Regions from separate parts of the Hylemonella sp. GW821-FHT12C09 genome, predicted to be linked through region 1. Evidence: riboswitches for the same ligand, from Rfam matches in the RefSeq annotation. Region 1 holds a riboswitch; the other holds the start of a gene.
The links. Region 1 has a riboswitch for cyclic di-GMP ahead of AC1RRP_RS15685 (hypothetical protein). Riboswitches for the same ligand answer to the same signal wherever they lie in the genome.

Region 1 (9,123 bases):
GAAGGCTTTCTGGAGCAGAACCCGGTCGACGGCCGTTACCGCCTCGGCCTGCTGCTGTTCGCGCTGGGCGCCCAGGTGCGCCGGCGCATGGACGTGTCGGAGCAGGCGGTGCCGCACCTGCATGAGCTGAGTGCCAGGAGCGGTGAGACGGTGCACCTGGCGGTGCTGCACGACGCCGAAATCCTCTACCTGCGCAACATCGACAGCCCTCACGCCATCCGCACGCGCTCCTACCTCGGCGTGCGCATGCCGGCTCATTGCACCAGCGAAGGCCGGGCCCTGCTGGCCTACAGCCCACCGCTGGTGGTGGCCAACGTCCTGCGCGCCAGGCTGCAGCCGCGCACCGAGCACACGGTGACCGACAAGACCCGGCTCGCCCAAGTCCTGGAGCGGGTGCGGACCAGCGGCTATGCCATCGACGACGAAGAGTCGGAAAACGGCATGCGCGGCGTAGCCGCACCCATCTTCGATGCCAGTGGTGCGGTGGTGGCCGCCGTGGGGCTGGTCGGGCCCACGCAGCGGGTTTCCAAGGCCGGCTTGCGCAAATTTTCCGCCCTGGTGGTGGAGGCCGGCCACGCCATCTCTTCGCGCCTGGGTCATCCCTCCAGATGAACACCCGCCGGATCCCCGTCTGGCTCGTGACCGGCTACCTGGGCAGCGGCAAGACCACGCTGCTGAAACACTGGCTGCGCGATCCGGCGCTGGCCGACGCTGCCCTGGTGGTCAACGAGATCGGCGAGGTCGGTTTCGACGACCGCCTGCTCGCCAGCGCCGTGGGCAGCGCCATGCTGCTGTCCAACAACTGCGTCTGCTGCACCGGCCTGCCGGGGCTGGAAGAGGCGCTGAGCGAACTCTGGTGGGACCGCTTGCACCGGCGCCGTCCGGCGTTTTCTTCCGTGCTGATCGAGACCACCGGCGTGGCGGACCCCCGGCCCATCATCGCCGCCTTCGGCACCGTTCCCTTCCTGCAGCAACGCTACGCCCTCGCCGGCGTACTGGCCACCGCCAGCGCCCCGGCAGGCCTGGCACTGATCGAGGCGCAGACTGAGGCGCGCGCGCAGATCGCGGCGGCCGATGCGCTGATCATTACCAAGGTCGACCAGGCCGATGGTGCGCCCCTGGCGGAGGCCCTGCACGCACTGAACCCGCGTGCGGTCCTGGCGCAATCGGCACTGGCCTCCCTCGGATGGCCGCAAGTCTGCGCTCTGCGCGACGGCGCGGCCGCCGCGACCCTCGCGTCCACACACGAAACGCACGGCCACCATCACCATGCCGCCGCCAGTTTCGTGCCGCTGATGGATGCCCTGTCGGCCAGCGAGCTGAAGGCACGCGTCGATGCGCTGCGCGACGGCGCGCTGCAGCGGCTCAAAGGCGTGGTCCGGTTGGACGATGGCCGGCTCCATGCGGTGCAATGGGCCGTCGGTGACCCCGACATCAGCCTCGCTCCGTTTGCCGGGCAGGCGCCTGCGCTGGGCCTGACCTGCATCAAGGGCCGCGCGGACTGAGCGGCGGATTGCTCGACAATAGCCGCCATGCGATCCTTCTTCCGACCCAGGAAACCAGGCGACGCGACGCCCGGGGCCGCCTCTGAGGCGCCCTCCATGAATGCCCTGGCCCCGCTGCGCCTGCCGGTGTTCCGCATGCTGTGGGCCACCTGGCTGACCGCCAACGTCTGCATGTGGATGAACGATGTCGCGGCGGCGTGGATGATGACCTCGCTGACCACGACCCCCCTCTGGGTGGCCCTGGTGCAGACCGCCTCGACCCTGCCTGTGTTCCTGCTGGGCCTGCCCAGCGGGGCCATGGCCGACATCCTGGACCGCCGGCGCTATTTCATCCTGACCCAGTTCTGGGTGGCCGGCGTGGCCCTGCTCATGTGCGTGACCATCCTGGCGGGCTGGATGTCGCCGGCCCTGCTGCTGCTGCTGACCTTTGCCAACGGCATCGGCCTGGCCATGCGCTGGCCGGTGTTCGCGGCCATCGTGCCCGAACTGGTACCGCGCACCCAGCTGCCGGCGGCGCTGGCCCTCAATGGCGCGGCCATGAACGGCTCGCGCATCATCGGGCCGCTGGTGGCCGGCGCCCTGATCGCGAGCGCCGGCACGCTCTACGTCTTCCTGCTCAATGCCGCGCTCTCGGTCGTCGCCGGTTTCACCATCATGCGCTGGCGCCGCGAGCACAAACCCCACCCGCTGGGCCGCGAGAAACTCTTCAGCGCCATGCGCGTGGGCCTGCAGTTCGTCGCGCATTCGGCGCGCCTGCGGGTCGTGCTGCTGCGCATCGCCCTGTTCTACAGCCACTGCACGGCGGTGCTGGCCCTGCTGCCCCTGGTGGCGCGCGGCCTGCCCGACGGCGGCGCCGGCACCTTCACCCTGCTGCTGGCCGCCATGGGCTCGGGCGCGGTCGTCGCCGTGCTCTTCCTGCCGCGCATGCGCCAGGCCATGAACCTCGACCAGCGCGTGGTCTTCGGCACCGTGCTGCAGGCCGCCTCGATGGCCGTGATCGCCTTCACGCCCAATATCTACCTGGCCGTGCCCACCATGTTCCTGGGCGGTGTGGCCTGGATCACGGTGGCCAATTCCCTGAGCGTGTCAGCCCAGATGGCGCTGCCCAACTGGGTGCGCGCCCGGGGCATGTCCATGTACCAGATGGCGCTCATGGGCTCGGGCGCCATCGGCGCTGCCGTCTGGGGACAGGTGGCCACCTGGAGCAGCGTGCAGACCAGCCTGCTGGTGGCAGCCATCTCGGCCGTGCTGTCCCTGTTCCTGGCGCGGCGCTACTGGGCCGGCCACCACGGCGAGGAAGACCTGACGCCGGCGAGCGAGTACACGCAGCCGGTGGTCAGCACGCCGCCGTCCTCCGGTCACATCCTGGTCACCATCGAATACCGCATCGATCCGGCGCAGGCCGAAGCGTTCAAGGCCGTACTGGAGGAGAACCGGCACAGCCGCCTGCGCCGCGGCGCGCTGCATTGGGAGCTGCTGCACGACCTGAGCCAGCCGGGCGTCTACGTCGAGCACATCGTCGACGAGTCCTGGACCGATCACCTGCGCCGCTTCGAACGCATGACGGCCGACGACGTCGCGCTGCGCGAGCGGGCGCGGGCGTTTCACATCGGCGACACCCCGCTGGTCGTGAAGCGCTTCGTGATCGAGAGCACGGTGCGCAGCTGAAGCAACCATGAGCGAACTGCTGCCCATGCTGCTGATCTGTGCCGTCGGCCTGGGCGCGGGCGTGCTGGGTGGCGTGATCGGCTTCGGCACCACCATCCTGCTGATGCCGCCGCTGGTGTACTTCTATGGCCCCATGACGGCCGTGCCCGTGATTGCGCTGGTAGCCATCGTGGCCAACCTCGCGCGCGTGGGACTGTGGTGGCGCAGCATCGACTGGAAACTCTGCGGCGTCTACGCGGCCACCTCCGTGCCCGCCGTGGTGCTGGGCGCCAACACCCTGGTGCAGTTCAACCCGCGCCTGATCGAGCTCATCCTCGGCAGCTTCCTGCTGCTCATGATCCCGGTGCGGCGCTGGCTGCGCCGCATGGCATGGCGTCCCCACCTCGGCCACATGGCGCTGGTGGGCGCGATCATCGGCTACCTCACGGGCATCGTGGCCTCCACCGGTGCGATCAACACCCCCTTCTTCCTGGCCTACGGCCTCGTGAAAGGCGCCTACATCGGCACCGAAGCCGCCAGTTCGCTGGCCGTCTTCCTGGCCAAGGGCGCGACCTTCCACACACTGGGCGTGATCGACCACCGCGCCATCGGCCAGGGCCTGCTGATCGGCGTCTTCGTGCTCATCGGCTCCACCCTGTCCAGGCGCCTGGTGCTGCACCTGCCCGAGCACCGCTTCCTGCAACTCATGGAAGCCGTGATGCTGGTGTCCGGGCTGGCCATCCTGTGGATGGCCTGGCCGCATGACTGAGGGCGCAGTCTCTCAGCCCATCTATCCGCTATCGATCAACTGCCGTTCATAGCCAGATTCCGCGACAACAAAGGTGCCAGACGGCTCAGATTTGCTCGGCGACACCCGGCCATTCGCCGATAGAATGGATGTCTCAATTTGGCACACCCGCACGAAAGTCGGGGTCGCAAAGCCTCCGGTCTAAAGCCCACGGTCTGGGCACGATAGCGGGGTTGCCGTCAAGACAGTCTGTTGCAAGACCGGCTCTTGTCGCAAGCAGAAACGGCGTCGGCGCGCTTCTGTGTTTTGCCACCCCCGCTTTTCTGCCAGCGTGCCGGCCCTTGAATGGAAGCACGCATGGAAGACCCGCAAGCAGAGTTCGCCCACCCCCCGCCGGCCAGCGACGCCGAAGCGGCCTGGCATGAGACCCTGACCGCCATGAGCGCCATGCTGCAGGACGGCCTGCTGGCCTACGCCGCGCCGGCGCGCGAAATCGACCGGGCCGAGGCGGCCCTGCACGAATACACCCGGCGGATAAGGCAACAGAAGCAACTGAGCGAGGCCGCAGGGTGAACCCGTCCGACGCCACGGCAGCGCCCCGGCAGGAAGTCGCCTCGGCGAATACCCGTTCGGTGCGCGGGCGCATGTCGCCCGCCCTGCCGGGTTCGCTCGACCCGCAACGTGACAAGCTGCGCTTTTGCATCGGCGAATGCCAGACCGACCGGCCCGAAGCCGGTGGGGTGGCAACCTCACCCGGTCGTTTCCGCTGCGCCAACTGCTGGGCCGCCTTCCAGGCCCGGATGAAATTCCGCTGAGACGCCAACCACCACCCTCCCGACATCGCCACCGGAGTATGCCCATGCTGCCCCAGATCAAGTCCCTGCTCGGCCAGAAGGCCGCCGCCCCAGCCCAGCGCGAAGCCCGTGCGGAACGCATGCCAGCCGACGAGGGCATGCGCTACCGGCGCGAGATGCTCTACCAGTCCATCCGCGAAAGCATGCTGGCCATGGAAGTGCTCTCCAACATGTACAAGTTCAAGGTGGTGAACGTCGACCAGCAGCACGAGGTCTTCATCGCCATGATCGAAGTGAGCAAGCTGTTCGAAGCCAAGTGGAATGGCACAGCCGCCAGCTTCGCCCAGGCCGAGCAGCGCATGATGACCGGCGCCATGAACCGCGCGGGTGTCACGCTGCAGGGCGTCTTCTGGCGCGTCGACGAATCGGTCGACGCCTTCGCCATGCCGGCCCGCGCCGGCGACGGCGCCGAACAGGCCAGGGCGGCCGCGGCCATGCGCACACGTGAAGTCCCGGGTGACGTCTCCCATGCCCGGGTGCGCCTGGCCCGCCGCAGCGCAGAGACGCCCGCCGAACCGACCGGCAGCGCCCCCGCCGCCACCGGCGGGAAAAGCGACATCGGCAGCACCCAGTACGGGCAACTCTGAAGCACCCGATGGAACTTGCCAGCCTGCTCCACTCCCCCGCCGCGCTTCCGAGCATTCCCCGCGTGATCGCACTGCTGCTGGCCGAACTCGACCGCGACCCCATCGCCTGGACCACGGCGCAGGAAGTGGACGCCCTGACCGGCTAAGCCGGCGGACGCCTTTCCTCGCCGGCCTGCGCCTGGTACTGCGCCCCAGAGGTAGAGGAACATGATGAAAGCGATGAATTCGTGGGCAGGGCCAGGCGCAAACCACAGCCCTAGCCTGCGCTATGGCGAGGATTTGCAACGCGGCCATGCGCGCGAAGGCGCGCTTTCATGTTTCGATACTTCTGGGGCGCAGTACTAGGGTATCGTTTGATACCTGCGCACCCCACCCGAAGGAAACGCCATGTCTGTCGTTGCCGCCGTCGTCATCGTCCTCGTCGCCCTGCTGCACATCTGGTTCCTCGTGCTGGAAATGTTCCTCTGGGACAAGCCGGCCGGCCTGAAGGCCTTCGGCCAGACGCTGGAGAAGGCCCAGGCCTCCAAGGTGCTGGCCGCCAACCAGGGCCTGTACAACGGCTTTCTGGCCGCCGGCCTGCTCTGGGGGTTGAGCCTGGGCACCGCGGGCACGCACATCCAGGTCTTCTTCCTGCTCTGCGTGCTGGTGGCCGGCCTGTACGGCGCGGCGACCGCCAGCCGCAAGATCCTGTTCGTGCAGGCCTTGCCGGCTGCGCTGGGGCTGGTGCTGCTGATGCTGTCGTAGCCCCACGCCGGCTGCAGCCCCGCACATGGACATCGTCTCGCACGGACTCTGGGGCGGCCTTGCACTCGGCCGCGCCAGCCGGCGCAGCTTCTGGACCGCCTTCGGCTTCGGCACCGTGCCGGACCTCTTTTCCTTCGGGCTGGTCTTTGTCAACGGCCTGTGGGTCCATGGCCTGGGGCACCCGCCGGACCCTACGCTGATCCCGGCCTATGTGTACAGCCTCTACAACGCCACGCACAGCCTGGTCGTGTTCGCCCTCGTGTTCGGCCTGGTCTGGCTGGTGCGCGGCAAGCCCCTGATGGAGCTGGGCGCCTGGGGCCTGCACATCGCTGTGGACATCTTCACGCACAGCGCAGCCTTCTTCCCCACGCCCTTCCTGTGGCCGCTCTCGGACCTGCGGGTCGACGGAGTGCCATGGAGCGACCCGCGCATCTTCTTCAGCAACGTGCTGCTGCTGGCCGCGCTGTATGCCTGGTTCTTCCTGCGGAGGAAAAGGAAAAAGCCGGCCTGACACCAGGGCGCGCGCTGCAGGGGGAACGACACGCCGTCGTTACCACAACTTACAGACGGCAACCACCACTTCATCAAGAATGGTTGTCCCTGTCTTCTCCCCCTCCTCCCCATGAGCAAGCCCGGCAAGAAAGCGCCACCTGCACCTGCCGCCGTCCCCGCGCCGGCAGGCTCGCTCAAGCTTGCCTTCCTGGGCTGGTACGGGGTGATCGGCGTCACGCTGGCCTACATCACCCCGGTCAAGCTGCCCTTTGCCGAGGGCTACGCCAAGGAGCACTGGCGCCACGCGCTGGGCAGCCTGGTGCTGATGCTGATACTGATCGGCGGCATCGTGAGCCTGGCCTTCCACCTGCTCGACGCCAACGACTTCAAGTCGCAGATCGTCGACTACGTCAAGACCCACAAGCAGCGCGACCTGGTGCTCGAAGGCGACATCCACGTCACCTGGTTCCCGCAGCTGGGCCTGGAGACCGGCAAGCTCAGCCTGAGCCAGCGCAACAGCAGCCTCAAGTTCGCCTCGGTGGAGAACGCGCGGCTCTACGTCGCCTGGTGGCCACTGTTCACCAAGCAGGTGCAGGTGGAACGCGTCGTACTCGACGGCGTGCACGCCAACCTGCTGCGCCACCCCGACGGCAGCACCAATTTCGACGACCTGCTGCAACCGGCCGACTGGATGGGCGAACTCCAGTTCGCGGTGGAGAAAGTGCGTGTGCTCGACTCCACGCTCAACCTTCATGACGAGGCCTCGGGCCAGGCCTATTTCGTGCACGAGCTGAACCTGGAAACCGGCCGCCTGGCCGACGCCACGGCCGGGCAAGTACAGGCCAGCCTGCGCCTGCAGTCGGCACAGCCCCAGCTGGACCTGCAGTTGCGCCTGAACGCGCAGATGCTTTATGACCACGCGGCCCATCGCTACGAGCTGTCCCAGATGGAAGGCCATGCGCAAGGTGATGCCCTCGGCTTCAAGGAACTGCTGCTGGACTGGCGCGGCCGGCTCACGGCCTGGCCGGACCAGCACCGGCTGGTGCTGGAGCCCTTCAGCGCCACGGCGCGCGGCCGGCTGGCGCTGGACCCTTTCGAAGGCAAGCTCGCGGCGGCGCGCGTGCAGCTCACGCGCGACCTCTGGCAGGCCAGCGCCCTCGCCCTGGAAGGCCGCATCACGCGCGACCCGTCCGTGCTGGCCGCCACGCTGCAGGTGCCCGCCATCGAGGCCGGTGCCAAGACCTGGAAGAGCGCCGATGTACAAGGCAGCATCGAACTCAGGCACGCAGGTGGTCTGCTGCAGGGGCGCGGCAACAGCCCTCTGCTCTACGACATCGAGAAACGCCAGCTGCAACTCGAAGCCCTCAACACCCGCTGGACCGCCAGCCACCCCCTGCTGGCCGCGCGCCTGCAGGCCACGGCCAGTGGCAAGCTGCTGGCCGCCCTGGCCACGCAGGACGTGACGCTGGACCTCAAAGCCGGGTTGGACGACAGCCAGCTCAGCGGCCGCGTGCAACTGCAGGACTTCAAGGCCCCGGCCTGGACCTTCGACCTCGCGGCCAATGCGCTGGACCTGGACCGCTACCTAGTGAGCGACTGGACGCGCCGCCTGCAGGAAAGCACGCAAGCGCAGGACTTCGGCCGGCTCAAGACGCTGAGCCTGCGTGGCAAGCTGCGCAGCGAGTCACTGCGCGTGGCGCGCCTGCAGGCCGGCGCGTTCGCCGCCGAGTTGCGCGCCGCCTCGGGCACGCTCAGTGTGGAGCCCATCACCGCGCAGCTGTATGGCGGCAACCTGCAAGGTGCCTGGACCCTGAGCGCCGGCGAGGCGCCGCAACTCAGCGTGCGCCAGAAACTCACGGGCGTGCAGATCGACACGCTGCTGGCCGACCTGAGCGGCGGCGAGTCCCCTCTCAGCGGCAAGGGCAACCTGGTATTCGACCTGAGCGCGCAAGGTGCCACGCTGCCAACGCTGCGCCAGTCGCTCACCGGCACAGCCAGCCTCTCGCTCACGCGCGGCACGCTGGCCGGCCTTGACCTGCCCGAGGCCCTGCTCGCGGGCAGGGACCAGCTGGGCCTGAGCGGGGCCGAACGCCGCGACGGTGTGCGCCTGACCGAGAGCACCGCCTACAACGAATTCAAGGCCAGCATGGTCGTGACGCAGGGCAAGGCGCGCAGCGAAGACCTGCTGTGGAAGTCGCCACTCTTCACAGGCAAGGGTGAAGCGGACCTGGACCTCGACACCCTGCAGCTGGACGGCTGGCTCGATGCCACGGTGGCGCCAGGTATCAAGCGCGCCAGCGCAGGCGAACTGGCCGAACTCGCGGGCATCAACGTCCCCTTGCGCATCAACGGCCCCATGACCACGGCCACGCTCAGCTACAGCCTGGGCGAGGCCAGCGGCGGCAACCTGCCGCGACTGGCGCGGGCCAACCAGGCGCGCGTGACGGCGGCCCTGGCAGCGGCTCCGGCCATACCTGCCGGCATGGCGACCACCGCCAGCACAACCGGCACCGGCAAACCCCCAGGCAAATAAGCCGCGGCAAGGG
Region 2 (9,123 bases), on a different contig from region 1:
CCGTGCACGGCGATCGGCACATTGCCGCTGGCGCCCGGCTGCTGGCCCACCAGGCCGAAGTCACGAATGAACACGGGCTTGACCGGGTCCGACAGGTCGTACACCTGGGTCATGCGGTTGGTGCGCCACTGCGGGTGGCCCGAGACCAGGTAGGCAATGCCGGTGTCGCACTCCCAGAAGTTCTTGTGCGTGCCCTTGAGGCCCTTGACGATGGTGGTCAGCAGCGAGGGGTTGGCCGGGTCGGTCACGTCCCAGATCTCATGGGCCTGGTTGCCGAACACCCGCAGCATGTAGTACTTGCTCTTGTCGCCCTTGGGCAGGTCGGCGCCGGCGCAGATGCGCACCATCTGCGCGCCGCCCTGTTCGGCCTTGCCTTCTTCGCCGGGGATGTGCTTGAGGTATTTCGGCTTGCTCGGGTCGGTCACGTCGATGATGGACGTGCCGTTGTGCTCCTGCACACCCGTCAGCGGGTTGAGCTTGTAGTCGCCGTGGTGGCCGACATAGGCGATCCAGCGCTCGCCCTGCTTCTGGATCGTGGGCTGGTAGGCCGTGCGGGCCTGCAGGTCGCTGTAGCCCACCAGCTTCATGTTGTGGGCTTCGTCCTTGGTGGTCGTCTGTGCCAACACCAGGGACGAGGCCAGCAGGCCGGTCACCAGCATCGACCACTTCGTCGCGTTCAAGCGGTTCATCGCTGTCTCCAGTTGGGGTTGAAATTCAGCTCGCGAGGCGGGGCAGCAGGCGCAGCGCGTTGCCGCGGCCGATGGCCTGCAGATCGGCTGCGGAGAAGCCGTAGTCGATCAGGCCCTTCACGTTGTCTTCGCCGGTGCGGTAGGGGTAGTCGGAGCCCAGCAGGATCTGGCTCACATCCACCAGCCGCGTGAGCGAAGCCAGCGCCATCGGGTGCGCCGACCAGGCGGTGTCGTAATAGAAGCGCCGCAGCTCGTGCAGCACGCCCTTGGGCACACGCGGCTGCAGCTTCGGGTCCAGCACCGGCATCTTGAGCAGGCGCTCGGTCAGGAAGGGCAGGGTGCCGCCGGCGTGCGAGAAGATGAAGCGCAGATCCGGGCAGCGCGCGGCCGTGCCGGAGAAGACGATGTCGGTGATGGTGCGCGTGGTGTCGGTGCCGAACTCGATCACCGTGGGCGGCACCTCGGGTGTCAAGATGTTGCGGCAGCAGTTGGCGGCCGTCGGGTGTGTGTAGAGGATGGCCTTGCGGCGGTTGAGCTCGTCCATCAGCGGCGCAAACGAGGCGTGGCCCAGCCACTTGTCGCCATAACTCGTGAGCAGGCCGATGCCGTCGGCCTTGAGCGTGTCCAGTGCGTATTCCATCTCACGCAGCGCGCTGTCCATGTCGTGCATGGGCAGCATGGCAAAACTGCCGAAGCGCTCCGGGTGCTCCTGGCCCAGGCGGGCCGCCCACTCATTGCTCTCGCGGGCGATGCGCCGGGCGTTCTCGCCATCGGTGAAACCGACCTGCGGTGTAGTGACCGACAGGATGGCCGTGGCCACGCCGGCCTTGTTCATGTCGTCCAGCGTCCTGGCCAGCGACCAGTTGCGCACGATGGGCGGCGCCTGGTTGGCCTTGGCCAGCTCGGCCACATAGGCCGGCGAGAACAGGTGGTGGTGGATGTCGATGCGGTTCCGCATCGCCTGGGCCGCGGCGTCGCTGGAGACGGCGCAACCGGGCAGCACGGCGCCGGCACCCATGGCCAGCAAACCGCTCAGAAAACCCCGACGCTCGGGCAGGCAGGCGCAGGCGGGCGCCATGCGCAGGACGGGCTCAGTCATGACAGTCTCCTCTTGGTTTTAGATGTTGTCCGTAGAGAGGCTGGGGGAATTCTGCAATAGATGATGTGTGTGCGTATGGCCGCAAAACTGTTTTGCCGTACGGGTTTCCCCTCTAACGGAGGGTGGCAACCCCAGCAGGCCGCGGGAGGTGAATTCATGCTGCAGCGCAGCGCGACCGTGCCATGCCCGCCGCCCTTGCGGGGTGATGGGCCGGCGCCCGAGGCGCGCTTTACACAGTCACGCTAGACTGGGCGCCACCAGGGCAAGCGCATCGAAAGGTGCGTACGCAAAGCCACCGGTCTAAGGTGTGCGCCAAGGCGCCAGCTACGACAGCGGGGTTGCACGGAACAAGAGTTCGTATAGGTAGGCCCTCGTCCAGCCGTGCTGGGAGAGGGCATTTTTCTTGGGGCGAGGCATCTGCTGCCCCGCGGCGTTCGGTGACAGACGGAAGAACAAGAAGTGAAAGACCACGAGAAGGTTCTCGACATCTGCAGGCGCATCGAGCGCGTGCTCCAGCGCGACTGGGGCGGTACCGGCGCGGGGCTGCGCAACAAGCTCAGCACGGCCCAGTACGTCGTGCCGGCGGACTTGCGCAAGCGCATCCGTTACCTCCATGGCTTGCAGAAAAAGGCCTATGGCAATCGGCACTTCAAGCTCACGTCCTCCGAAGACTTCCAGGCCAAGGGCGAGCAGGTCATCAAGGAGCTTGCCCTCGCGCGCAACACGGCCAGGCGCCGCCTGCTGCCCTGGCTGCGCGAGCTGCTGCTCCAGCATCGCGTCATCGTGGGCACGGCGGTCGTCGCGCTTGTCGCTGTGCTGGCCTTGCTGTTCTTCCTCTACCAGCCCGAGCCCGCCCCCGTGCCGGTGGCCGCGCCCAGGCCCGTGCCCAAACCGGCCCCCAAGCCTGTGCCCCGGCCCAAGCCCGCGCCGGCACCCGCAACGGCTGCGTCAGCGCCGGCCCCGGCGACCGTGGCCTCGGCCCGCTTGCCTGCAGCCTCTGCGCCAGCCGCCCCGGCGTCTGCCGCTGTGGCAGAGCCCGCACCCGGCCCGGCCGGCGTCAAGGTCCACATCGAAACACCGCCCGAAGTGATCGTGACACTCAAGCGCGCCGAAGTCGTGCAGGGCGCCTCGGGCCGCGACGAGATCGCCGTCATCGTCGACGTGCAGAACATGGGCTACCCCAGCCTCAAGCGCATCACCTTCGACGCCTGGCTCTTCGACACCACAGGCAGCAAGCCGCTGCCCGTCATCCTGGCATCGTCCAGCGACGCCACGCCCTGGCACGCCTTCCTGCGCCAGGACATCAAGCGCGGCCAGAACGCCGAGGTGCGCCTCAACTTCAGCGCCACCTCCAAGTGGTCTTCAGACCAGGCCCTCGCGCTGGTGAACTCGGGGCGGTATCAGATCCGGCTCAAGGCAGTGTCGCTGACGGACGACGCAAACAAGGCCCTGCCCCTGTAGACCGCGGGTGATGTGCCAGGAGCGAGCGACGCCGCGGGCTTGTGCCAAACTGGCGCCATGACACTGGAAGAACTGGGCCTGGACAGCGGGTGGGCGGCGCAGGCCGCCGAACTCTGTGCGCCAGACCTGGCCCTGGCCCGTGTCACCGCCGTGGACCGCAAGCGCTACCTGGTGCGCGGCGTAGGCGGAGAAATCCCCGCCGAGCTGACCGGCAAGTTCCTGCACCTCGCCGAAACCTCCGCCGAGCTGCCCTGCGTGGGCGACTGGGTCTGTGTGCGTTATCGCGACGGCGGCACGCAGGCCAGCATCCACCACGTGCTGCCGCGCCGCACCTTCCTGCGCCGCAAGGCCGCGGGCCGCGACGTGGAGTTCCAGATGATCGCGGCCAACATCGACGTCGCCTTCATCGTGCAGTCCTGCCACTTCGACTTCAACCTGCCGCGGCTGGAGCGTTACCTGGTGATGGTGCGCGACGGCGGCATCGCCCCCGTGGTGCTGCTCACCAAGACCGATCTCGTCAGCGCGGAGGAACTGCAGGCCCTGATCGAGCGCATCCAGGGCATCGGCGTGCAGGCGCCCATCGTCGGCCTCAGCAACGTCACCGGGGCCGGCGTGGACGAAGTGCGCCAGCACCTGGCCCCCGGCCAGACCTGTTGCCTGCTCGGCTCCTCCGGCGTGGGCAAGACCACGCTCATCAACCGCCTGCTCGGTGGCGACGCCTTGGCCACGGGGGAGGTCAGCCACACGGGCGAGGGCCGCCACACCACCACCCGCCGCCAGCTCATCGTGCTGCCGCAAGGTGGCATGCTCATCGACATGCCGGGCATGCGCGAGCTGGGCCTGCTGGGTGCCGGCGAAGGGATCACCGACACCTTTGCCGACATCCACGCCCTGGCCGCCCAGTGCCGCTACCCGGACTGCACCCATGGCGGCGAGCCGGGTTGCGCGGTGGGTGCCGCTGTCGAACGGGGCGAACTCAGCGAGGCGCACCTGCGCAGCTACCTGAAGCTGCGCAAGGAATCCGAGTTTCACGACTCGTCGCTGCAGGAGCGGCGCAAGAAGGACCGGGCGTTTGGACGGTTTGTGCACGCCTACAAGAAGCAGAGGGACTGAGCCTCAGCTATCCCGGGCCCATCGCCTCGGCCGTTCCACGGGCGTGTACTGACAGGAGGACGAGGGCGCTTGAGCGTCGCAAGATCTGATTCGTTGACGTTTGTACGTCTTAGGTCGAATGTCCGATGGCCGGTCCAGGCTGGAGGCGGACGTTCGAGTCTCATCTACCCAACGACAGTTGGATCGGTAACCGGTCACTGAGCCTAACGCAGTACTATGTCAATATGCAGCCACTCATCTGCCGATGCACGCCCGACTGCACACGATGTCAGCACTGTCACCCGCAATAAAGCGAACCGCCATCCCGCTTAGCGGGTACGTGTACCAGAACCTCGTCGGTCTCGGTCTTCTCTGCGACTGGCTTGACGATCCGGGACTCTACGACTGGGTCCAGTTCGAGGCCGATCACGACGAGATTCCTCAGGGCCTCGACGATATCGTCGCGCAACGACGGGATGGCATGCTCGTCCTGCTGCAGGTCAAGTTCACTGTCAACGCGCAGGACGCCGGGAATGCGTTGACTTGGGATTGGCTGCTAACCCGCAGGCCAAGGGGCCGGTCGTTGCTACAGAAGTGGTGCGACGGCTTGTTCGAGATCGCGGCAGAACGCGTCCACACAGCCGCGTTAATCACGAACCGAGTCCCGAGCCGCGAGTTCGAGGCCACCATCGACGCGCCCTCCCTCAGGGTGACGCTGGATCGTGTCGACGCGGCTGTACGCACCGAAGTCCTTGAGCAACTTGGGGGTGAAGGTAGGACTAGGGCCTTTTTCGACCGCTTCGAGTTCCGGCACAGCTACCAAGGCGCGGAAGCGCTCGAAAGAAAAGTTGTTGATCGCTTCATCCCGCGACACGGTGATCGCTCCGGGTGGCTAGCCTTGTTCCGAGAGGCGATCGATTGGGCCGTACATACGAATTCACCGCCCCCGCATGGGAGGGTCACCCTAGATTTCCTGCGCGGAACCGTCGACGTCCGCCGTCCGAGACCCCTTGAGCAGGCGTTTCGTGTGCCGGATGGTTACCAGCCGCCCGATGCGGAGTTCGCCGCCCGGTTCCTTCTCGACCTTGAGAGAGACGCGGCAGTGGTCCTCTGGGGTTCCCCTGGTCAGGGCAAGAGCACGTTTCTGAGCTACGTCTGCAGTGAACTGGATCAACGCGACCTGCCGTACATCCGCCACCACTACTTCCTCGACCTGGGCGACCGCTCCGACCGATTCACGCTGGGGAGCGTGGCCAACTCGCTCATCGCGCAGATGGAGGTGCGGCACTTCAGCCATGTGCAGGGGCTGCACCTCGGCCCGGAGCACTTGCGCGGCTGGATCGAGGCTTGCGCGAACGGGTACGCCAGCGAGGGCAAGCGGTTCATCGTGGTCATCGACGGCCTCGACCATGTCTGGCGGGAGAACGACCGCGACCGACAACCGCTGGACAGCCTGTTCAAGGCGTTGTTGCCAGTGCCCGCCAACGTCACCCTGGTTATCGGCACCCAGAAGGTGTCTGACGAGCAACTGCCTTCCCAGTTCAGCCGCTTCGTCGACGCCGACGCTTGGCGGGAACTTCCGCGCATGTCACTCGTGTCTATCGAGAACTGGCTCCGAGCTCAGCTCGACGCCGGGCGCTTCGAGTTGGAGAGTGCGAGGCATCCGGCTACAGACGGCCTGGTGGGGCTCGCCCGTGCCTTCCAGGACGTCACTGGCAGCCATCCGCTGGTGCTGACCTACTCCTTCGAGGCACTGCTTCGGCAGCACCGGGTCCTGGAGCCTTCGACGGTCCGCTCGAACGTGCTGGCGCCGGACGGAGACATCCGGAAGTATTACGGCATGCTCTGGCAGCAACTTCCGAATCACGCGAAGGACGCCCTGCACCTGCTGGCGGACACCGGCTTCATCTGGCCCCCGCTGGGCCTGGAGACCTGCCTGGGCACCGAGCCGGGCGACATGAGCCCCGCGATCGGGCACCTGCTCCACAACTCGGAAGCCGGGCAGGTGGCCTTCCATGGAAGCTTGTACGCATTCGTCCGCGAGATCACCGAGCATGTCGGGCGGGTGCAAGTCCTTTTGCCCAAGGTGGTCGAGTGGCTGCAGAATGAGGCTCCTAGGTTCCACCGCTGGGGCTGGCAGTGGTTGTACGAAGCGCGGGCCGGTGATCCGCGCAACCTGCTGGCTCGCCCTGACAGGAACTGGGTGATCGAAAGCCTCGCTACCGCGTATCCCCGGGGTCAGGTCGAGGCTATCCTCGGGCGTGCCGAGGAAATTGCGTTCAGCAACGGCGACTTCGCGGATGCGATCCGCATCCGGTGGCTCAAAACGCGCGTCTACAACGGACCGCAGTTCCAGGTCGACGACTACGAGCGGCTCCACGCATGCGCCTTGCAGCTCACCGACGATGAGTACCCGCTGAAGATGCTGGCTTCCAGCCTGCAGACCGCGAGTATCGACCGCCTCCACCTGCTGGGCGGCCAGTATCTGCTGGCGGGGCGAAGCGCCGAGGCCACCGAGTGTCTCGAGCAGATGCGTCGACGTATCAACGACCGCGTGAACGTGGGGGCATACGCCGGCAATGAGTACAAGGTCGCCATCGAGGGCTGGCTGCAACTTGCCGCGGGTACCGGCAGGTTTGAACCAGAGCGGATCCTTTCCATCACCGGTGGCGCCAGCACGAAAGATGACGCCGCGCAACTGCTCGACCTGTTTCTTCGGGAACTCACCAAGAAGGCAGAGCTCGCGCCGCTCATGGCGTTCGTGTGCCTACGGATGGCGCTTGTCCAGCGGGTCGAACTCGAGCTGGCATGCCTGCGTCTCGCCGGCGCACTGCGCGCGAAGGTCCACGAGTGGCCGGCCTTCGCCAGGTTCTCTAAGCATCCCTTGTCCTCGTGCTGGCGACTGCTCTACCAGAAGGAAACCTACAGGCATCGCCACTTCAACGAGTACGAGCCAATGCTCGATGTAGCTCAGCACAGCGCGCCGTCGCGCCAGGTCACGCAGCGCTTTCTGCATCGATTCTTCTTCGCGAGGGTGGCGCGATGCCTATCGCAGCGCGGTGCTGCCGTCGTCGAGCCGGCACCTGTCTATGGCAAGCGAGCCTGGCTGACAGAAGCCTGCAAGCACATGGCGATGCTGGCAGATACTGTTGGGGCACTCCTGGCCCGTCGCGAGGACCCGGCGTTCGCATTGCCGTTCCGGCTCCTGGACGCAGTCAAGCGGCCCGAGGGCTACGAGGCCGTGACCGACCACATATCGTTCCGTGATGCACTCACCGAGGTGTCCGGCGATCTGTTCCTGCTGACCGCGCTTCGCTCGGGTCGGGTAAAGGTCCCGTCAACTGAGTGGGCCCACGCCAGGAAGTCGCAGCACTTCGCGTCATCAAGCTGGTGCGATCAGTTCGCCGGTCCTGGCCTAGACCTGCTGGATCGCGAGCTCGTTGGTGACGAGATCGATGGCCGGGCGCGCGACATCACGGCGGTCGTGACCCCCTTCAACGAAAGAGCGGCCAACTATGTCGAGCTTTGCCAGCTCGCGACCACTTTCGGACTCAGGGAGCGCGCCGACGCCCTGTTGCGCAGGTCGCTGGCCTGCGTGATCGGTTACGGCTGGCGCAAGGATCCCACCATTGCTTTCTCCCTTGATGCAGTGAAGGCGATCGCGCCGAAGGATCGTGCGTTCGCGACGGAGATGCTGCGCCGGCTTATCCCGGTCGTCCTGCCCTTGGGGGACATGACCGAGGACTCCGGCACGCGCCCTTCGGACCTTGCGGCCCTGATAATCGATCTCATGCCGGAGGTCTTTTCCGCCTTCTACAACCACTGCCTCATGTCCTCCGAGTGGTACACGGCGACGAACGTCTTCGCGGAAATGCTGGCGAGCCAGCCGCTCGATGACCCGGCCATGCCTGTCGTCGCCGCGGCGCTGTGGGACAGCGCTGCCGTGGGCGCGCTGCGCGGTCGTGTAGCAGCAGGTGATCCCCGCGCACAGGTTTTGATCACCGCCAACGCGGAACGCTTCGGCTTGTCGGTCGAAGAGTTTGGCAGCGAGCGGGAGCGCCACAACTCGCCCGAGCCGGAGGAGCCAGACATCAACGTGGCCACGTATTCGGCTTCTAGCGTCCAAGAACTGCAGGCGGAGCTCCGCTCGCGCAACGCCTACGTTGCAGAGGGCAGGATCGTCCGCAGGTGGTTTGAGCATTGGCTGGCAATGGGCCGGGGCATTGAACTGCTGCGCAGCCTCGAGCCGCTGCGCGACCGGCGCGACGGCGGGATCGCCGATATCCTGGATCAGGCCTTCCAGACGAGCCTGAGCCTGGAGGGCAGGGAGACGGCATACCGATGGCTGGTCGCCGCGCAATTGCAATGTCACGGCTGGGACGAGTACTACGGCCTGCAGCAGGCGCTCCAGCGGTACGCGACGTTCGCGGCCCACTACAAGGATAGGTGGAGGCAGTTCATCGTCGATACGACCCGGACGGACGGGCCCGGTGGCTCGCTGTCCATCCCGCACCATCGCCTAGTTCACTTCCTCATCGCGGTGGACGAGGTTGCAGCGGCCAGAAGCATAGTCGAGGCTATGGTGGACACGACCGTCGAGGACTTCTCCGATCAGCCGCTGACGACTCCGGCCTGGCTGGGACAGGCAAAGACATGACGGGCGCAGAACTGCTTGATGTTGCGATGTGCAGGCTCCGCCTGCCTGTTCCCATGGCCAAGCTACATGTAATCCATCAGGTCGCCGGAGCACTCAAGGACGAGAGGACGGGCGCGGCGACGTGG

Region 2: linked by a shared signal. The riboswitch ahead of AC1RRP_RS05330 (hypothetical protein) and the one ahead of AC1RRP_RS15685 (hypothetical protein) in region 1 are both predicted to bind cyclic di-GMP.

The regions. Positions count from the first base shown of each region.
Region 1 covers NZ_JBXAQQ010000010.1:36,583-45,705, forward strand. The annotation lists gene AC1RRP_RS15665 (IclR family transcriptional regulator) at 1-612, shown strand, start outside; gene AC1RRP_RS15670 (CobW family GTP-binding protein) at 609-1,505, shown strand; gene AC1RRP_RS15675 (MFS transporter) at 1,602-3,173, shown strand; gene AC1RRP_RS15680 (sulfite exporter TauE/SafE family protein) at 3,181-3,921, shown strand; cyclic di-GMP riboswitch class I at 4,052-4,141, shown strand; gene AC1RRP_RS15685 (hypothetical protein) at 4,258-4,473, shown strand; gene AC1RRP_RS15690 (hypothetical protein) at 4,470-4,715, shown strand; gene AC1RRP_RS15695 (hypothetical protein) at 4,760-5,341, shown strand; gene AC1RRP_RS15700 (hypothetical protein) at 5,350-5,487, shown strand; gene AC1RRP_RS15705 (DUF1304 domain-containing protein) at 5,729-6,085, shown strand; gene AC1RRP_RS15710 (hypothetical protein) at 6,111-6,596, shown strand; gene AC1RRP_RS15715 (AsmA family protein) at 6,708-9,110, shown strand.
Region 2 covers NZ_JBXAQQ010000002.1:313,486-322,608, reverse strand. The annotation lists gene AC1RRP_RS05340 (LVIVD repeat-containing protein) at 1-689, opposite strand, end outside; gene AC1RRP_RS05335 (amidohydrolase family protein) at 715-1,788, opposite strand; cyclic di-GMP riboswitch class I at 2,040-2,134, shown strand; gene AC1RRP_RS05330 (hypothetical protein) at 2,248-3,249, shown strand; gene rsgA (ribosome small subunit-dependent GTPase A) at 3,307-4,362, shown strand; gene AC1RRP_RS05320 (NACHT domain-containing protein) at 4,682-8,998, shown strand; gene AC1RRP_RS05315 (hypothetical protein) at 9,052-9,123, shown strand, end outside.